Thermus aquaticus: one gene and its partner. The protein of the gene in region 2 binds, or shares a complex with, the protein of the main gene of each other region. Links are inferred from orthologs where the notes say so. Each region holds a gene or a part of one and is shown on either strand. Other genes may lie near its edges.

Region 1 (2,880 bases), 280 kb from region 2 along the record:
GGGGGATGATGGCCCGCTTCACCCTCTCCGACGAGACGGGGGCCCTGGAGGTGGTGGTCTTCGGCCGGGCCTACGAGGGGGTCTCCCCCAAGCTCAAGGAGGACATCCCCCTCTTGGTCTTGGCGGAGGTGGAGAAGGGCGAGGAGCTCAGGGTCCTGGCCCAGGCGGTCTGGACCCTCGAGGAGGTCCTGGAAGCCCCCAAGGCCCTGGAGGTGGAGGTGGACCACGCCCTACTAGACGAGAAGGGGGTGGCCCGGCTCAAAAGCCTCCTAGACGAGCACCCGGGAAGCCTCCCTGTTTACCTCCGGGTGCAGGGGCCTTTTGGCGAGGCCCTCTTCGCCCTGAGGGAGGTCCGGGTGGGGGAGGAGGCTTTGGGCCTTCTGGAGGCCGAAGGGTACAGGGCCTACCTGGTGCCGGACCGGGAGGTCTTTTTGCAGGGGAATGGGGGCGGGCCTAAGGAGGAGGTGGTGCCCTTTTAAGTACCCCACCGCGGCGAGAGCCTCGGTGGGGGCCCCAGAAAAGCCCTTCCACATGCTGGCGCAAGCCAGCATGGGGGCCCCGGCAAAAGGCTCTTGGGGAGCTTACTAGGGCTGGTGGGCCGAAGGAAACAAGGGCATAAGCCCCAATGGGTGCGCCCAAAAAGAAAGGAGCCGGGCTTGGGGCCCGGCCCCCAGTCCCTTCAGGCTAGAAGTCCATGTCCCCGGCGCCCGCGGGGGCGGGGGTGGACTCCTTCTTCTCGGGCTTCTCCGCCACCACGGCCTCGGTGGTGAGGATCAGGGCGCCGATGGAGGCGGCGTTCTGCAGGGCGGAGCGGGTCACCTTGGCGGGGTCCACGATGCCCGCCTCCACCATGTCCACAAACTCCCCGGTGGCGGCGTTGAAGCCGAAGCGGAGGTTCTTGGTCTCGGAGAGGATCCGCTGCACGATGACGGAGCCCTCGTACCCGGCGTTCTCGGCGATCTGGCGGGCGGGCTCCTCCAGGGCCCGGCGCACGATCTTGGCCCCGGTGGCCTCGTCCCCGTCCAGCTTCTTGAGGAGCTCCTCCACCGCGCCGATGGCCCGAAGGAGGGCCACGCCGCCGCCCGGGACAATCCCCTCCTCCACCGCGGCCCGGGTGGCGTTCAGGGCGTCCTCAAAGCGGTGCTTCTTCTCCTTGAGCTCGGTCTCGGTGGCGGCGCCCACCCGGATCACGGCCACGCCGCCCGCGAGCTTGGCCAGGCGCTCCTGGAGCTTCTCCTTGGCGTACTCGCTGTCGGTGGTCTCCAGCTCCTTCTTGATGCCGTTGATCCGGGCCTCAATGTCCTCCTTCTTGCCCTTGCCGCCCACGATGGTGGTCTCGTCCTTGGTGATGCGCACCCGCTCGGCCCGGCCCAGCATGGAGAGGGTGGCGTTCTCCAGCTTGAAGCCCAGCTCCTCGGAGATCACGGTGCCGCCAGTGACTGCGGCGATGTCCTTGAGCATCTCCTTCCTGCGGTCACCGAAGCCGGGGGCCTTGACGGCGGCCACGCTCAGGGTGCCCCGGAGCTTGTTGACCACCAGGGTGGCCAGGGCCTCGCCCTCCACGTCCTCGGCGATGAGGAGGAGAGGCTTGCCGGTCTGGGCCACCTGCTCCAGGATGGGGAGGAGTTCGCGGACGTTGGAGACCTTCTTCTCCACGATGAGGATGAAGGCGTCCTCCAGGACCGCCTCCATGGCCTCGGGGTTGGTGACGAAGTAGGGGGAGATGTACCCCTTGTCAAACTGGTACCCCTCCACGAACTTCAGCTCGGTCTCCAGGCTCTTGGACTCCTCAACGGTGATGATGCCCTCCTTCCCCACCTTCTCCATGGCGTCGGCGATGAGCTTGCCGACGTCGGGGTCGTTGGCGGAGATGGTGGCCACCTCCTCAATGGCCTTGCGGTCCTCCACGGGGATGGCCAGGGCCTTGATCTTCTCCACGGCGGCGTCCACCGCCTTCTCAATGCCCCGCTTCAGGGCCAGGGGGTTGGCCCCGGCGGCCACGTTCTTCAGGCCCTCCCGGACGATGGCCTGGGCCAAGACGGTGGCGGTGGTGGTGCCGTCGCCGGCCACGTCGTTGGTCTTGGAGGCCACCTCCCTGAGGAGCTGGGCCCCGATGTTCTCCAGGTGGTTCTCCAGCTCAATCTCCTTGGCCACCGTCACCCCGTCTTTGGTGATGGTGGGGGAGCCGAACTTCTTCTCCAGGACCACGTTCCGGCCCCGGGGGCCCAAGGTGACCTTCACCGCATCGGCCACTGCGTTGACGCCGCGCTCCAGAGCCCGGCGAGCCGCCTCGTCAAAAACCAGAATCTTCGCCATACCCCACCTCCTTTAGGAAAGGACCGCCAGAAGGTCCCGCTCGGAGAGGATCACGTACTCCTCGCCGTCGATCTCAATCTCGGTGCCGCCGTACTTGGCGAAGACCACGATGTCACCCTCCTTGACCTCGAGGGGCACCCGCTGCCCGTTCTCCAGGATGCGGCCCGTGCCCACCGCGATCACCTTCCCCTTCTGGGGCTTCTCCTTCGCGGTGTCGGGGAGCACGATGCCCCCCTTGGTCTTGGGCTCCTCCTCAATCCGCTTCACCACTACCCGGTCGCCTAGGGGCTTGATCACGGTCTTCACCTCCGCAGCCATACGCACTCCCTCCTTTGACGCTCCAAGGGCGAGAGTGTCAAACCAAGGCTTATTATTCCGGCCCCGCCGGGCTTTTGTCAAGGGGGTTGAGGGGGGTCGTGTAAGGAGCGCTGGCGCAGGGCCTCGTAGAGGAGGAGGGCGGCGCTCACCGCCACGTTGAGGCTGTCCGCCCGCCCCCGCATGGGGATCCGCACCCGGGCCTGGGCCCGCTTAAGCCAGGCCTCGGGCAGGCCCCGGTCCTCGGCC
Region 2 (3,298 bases):
CCCCTGCCTTCCGGGTTCAAAAGCCCCTCGGCCGCCAGGGCCTCGGCCACCCTCCCGGCCGTGGCCTCGGCGGAGTCTATGAGGGCCACCCGGGGTAGGACCTCCTGGATGGTCCTTTTCAGGTAGGGGTAGTGGGTGCAGCCCAGGATGAGGGCCTCGAGGTCCTCCGGGGCCTCCTCGAGGTAGTGCCGGGCGATGAGGAGGGCCACGGGGTCGTCCCAGAGCCCCTCCTCCACCAGGGGGACGAAGAGGGGGCAGGCCTTGGCCCAGGAGAGGTCTACGTAGCGCTCGTAGGCTCGGCTACCCACCGTGGCCTGGGTGCCGATGAGGCCCACCTTGCGGTAGCCCTGGGCCACCTGGGCCGCCGGCTCCAGGACCCCGAAGACGGGCACGGAAAGGTCTTCCGCCAGGTCGGGGAGGGCGGCGGAGCTCGCCGTGTTGCAGGCCACCACGATGGCCTTCACCCCCTCCCGGAGGAGAAAGCCCGCGATCTCCCAGGCGAAGCGCCGCACCATGGAGAGGGGCTTGCCCCCATAGGGCACCCGGGCCGTGTCGCCGAAGTAGAGGAAGTCCTCCTGGGGAAGGGCCTTCTTCAGGGCGGTCAGTACGGTGAGCCCGCCCACGCCCGAGTCAAAGACGCCGATGGGGGCCTTGGGGTTCCTCACGGGGGCCAAGCATACTGGACGGCCGAGGGGGGGTGCTATACTATCGGGGTTGCCCCAGGGGGGCAGATCCCTAAGGAGGTGCGCAAGTTGCGGCTGGTCACGTCTGAATCGGTCACGGAAGGGCACCCGGACAAGCTGGCGGACCGGATCTCCGACGCCATCCTGGACGCCCTCATCGCCCAGGACAAGAAGGCCCGGGTGGCGGCGGAGACCCTGGTCACCACGGGGCTTGTCTTCGTGGCGGGGGAGATCACCACCGAGGGGTACGTGGACATCCCGGGCCTGGTGCGCAAGACGGTGCGGGAGGTGGGCTACACCCGGGCCAAGTACGGCTTTGACGCCGACACCTGCGCCGTCCTCACCGCCATAGACGAGCAGTCCCCGGACATCGCCGGAGGCGTGAACCTGGCCTACGAGTGGCGGGTTCTCAAGTCCACCGATCCCTTAGACCGCGTGGGGGCGGGGGACCAGGGCCTCATGTTCGGCTACGCCACGGACGAAACCCCGGAGCTCATGCCCCTCCCCATTACCCTGGCCCACCGCCTCACCATGCGCCTGGCCGAGGTGCGCAAGACGGGCCTCCTGCCCTACCTGCGCCCCGACGGCAAGGCCCAGGTGACCGTGGTCTACGAGGGGGACCGGCCCCTTTACGTGAAGACCGTGGTGGTCTCCGCCCAGCACTCCCCCGAGGTGGAGCAGGAGCAGCTTAGGGAGGACCTGATCCGGGAGGTGGTCCGCCAGGCCATCCCGGCGGAGTACCTCAAGGAGGGGGAGACGGAGTACCTCATCAACCCCTCGGGCCGCTTCATCCTGGGAGGCCCCCACGCCGACACCGGCTTGACGGGCCGGAAGATCATCGTGGACACCTACGGAGGGGCGGTGCCCCACGGGGGCGGGGCCTTCAGCGGCAAGGACCCCACCAAGGTGGACCGCTCCGCCAGCTACTACGCCCGCTACATGGCCAAGAACCTGGTGGCGGCGGGGCTTGCGAAGCGGGCCCTGGTGGAGCTCGCCTACGCCATCGGCAAGGCGCGGCCCGTGTCCTTGCGGGTGGAGACCTTCGGCACCGGGGTCCTGCCCGACGAGAAGCTCACGGAGATCGCCGCTAAGGTCTTTGACCCGAGGCCCCTGGCCATCATTGAGGAGCTGGACCTCCTAAGGCCCATCTACACCCCCACCAGCGCCTACGGCCACTTTGGCCGGCCCGGCTTCCCCTGGGAGGAGACGGACCGGGTGGAGGCCTTGAGGCGGGAAACGGGGCTTTAAAGTACCCCGCCGTGGCTCTTGCCACGGCGGGGGCCCCAAAAGGACGTACCGGAGCCTAGTTCTCTGGGTTAGGCCGTCTCCAACCGGTTTTTCCCCGCGCGCTTGGCCCGGTAGAGGGCCTCGTCTTTAACGGAGCCTTAACGGCCCCTAGTCCTCCAGGTAGGTGTACCCCTGGAGCTCCCGGGCGTAGCGTTCCAGGAAGGCCCCCTTTTCCGCGGGGGAGAGCCGGCTTTGCCGCACCAGGCGCTCCACCCCGAGCATCAGCTCCCGGGCGGTGAAGCCCATCTTCTCAATGACCTTCTCCGCCGTCTCTCCGGGGACGAAGCGCTCTATGGCGAAGCCCTCCTCGTCCACCTCCACGTGGGCTTCCCCCACCTGGCCGAAGAGGTTGTGGTTGCTGCCCAAGACGTCCTGGTAGGCCCCTATCAGGAAGACCCCCAGGTAGTAGGGCTCCCCCGGGCGCACGGGGTGGACGGGAAGGGTGTGGCGCACGTCGTGGAGGTCAATGAAGCGGTCAATCTTCCCGTCGGAGTCGCAGGAAATGTCCACCAGGGTGGCCCTGCGGGCAGGGGGCTCGGAAAGACGGCTCAAGGGGACGATGGGGAAGAGCTGGTGGATGGCCCAGGCGTCGGGGAGGCTTTGGAAGATGGAGAAGTTGCACACCAGCTTGTCGGCCAGGAGCTTCTCCAGGTCCTCCAGCTCGTCGGGGGCGTAGGGAAGGCTCTGGGCGATGGCGTAGACCCGCCGGGCGATGTGGTAGAAGATCTCCTCCGCCAGCGCCCGGTCCTTCAGGGACACCAGGCCCAGGTCGTAGAGGGTTTGCAAGGTATCCTTGTCGGCGAAGGCGTCGTGGTAGACCTCGCGGAAGTTCTTAGCCGAGAGGTTTTCCAGGCTTTCCCAGAGTTCCTTGACCAGGGGGTGGGCCTCCTCAGGGGGGGGCGCGGGCTTTTCCTCCCCGGGAGGCGTGATGACGTCAATGACCTCCAGGACCAGGACCTCGTGGTAGGCGGTCACCGCCCGGCCGGACTCCGTCACCAGGATGGGGTGGGGCTCTCCGTGGGCCTCCACCACCTCCTTGGTCACGTAGACCAGGTCCTCGGCGTACTCCTGAAGCGTGTAGTTGGCGGAGGCGTAGAAGTTGGTCTTGGAGCCGTCGTAGTCCACGGCCAGGCCGCCCCCCAGGTTGAGGTAGCGGAGGGGGGCTCCCAGTTTCCTGAGCTGCACGTAGGTCTGGGCCGCCTCCCGCACGGCGGCTTTGATGCGGCGGATGTCCGTGACCTGGCTGCCGATGTGGGCGTGGAGCATGACCAGGGTGTCCAGGAGGCCCTCTTCCTTAAGGATCTCCACCGCCTTGACGATCTCGGGGG

The links. Proteins that work in one complex are often made in the same cells at the same time.
Region 1: the proteins of metK (region 2) and groL are in contact, whole or in part, in a cryo-EM structure (PDB 8P4O), measured with the Escherichia coli proteins. The link is inferred for Thermus aquaticus from one-to-one orthologs.

What each region holds. Positions count from the first base shown.
Region 1 is NZ_LHCI01000106.1:542,812-545,691, forward strand. It holds groL (chaperonin GroEL), read right to left. Parts: upstream 2,317-2,880; coding sequence 685-2,316; downstream 1-684. Other genes in the region: dnaE (DNA polymerase III subunit alpha), read left to right, coding at 1-479; groES (co-chaperone GroES), read right to left, coding at 2,329-2,634; BVI061214_RS03900 (TrmH family RNA methyltransferase), read right to left, coding at 2,712-2,880.
Region 2 is NZ_LHCI01000106.1:263,099-266,396, reverse strand. Bases 1-2,841 are described here. They hold metK (methionine adenosyltransferase), read left to right. Parts: upstream 1-752; coding sequence 753-1,931; downstream 1,932-2,841. Other genes in these bases: speA (biosynthetic arginine decarboxylase), read right to left, coding at 2,079-2,841; murI (glutamate racemase), read right to left, coding at 1-665. In the rest of the region: more of speA, read right to left, coding at 2,842-3,298. UniProt on the Escherichia coli protein: Catalyzes the formation of S-adenosylmethionine (AdoMet) from methionine and ATP.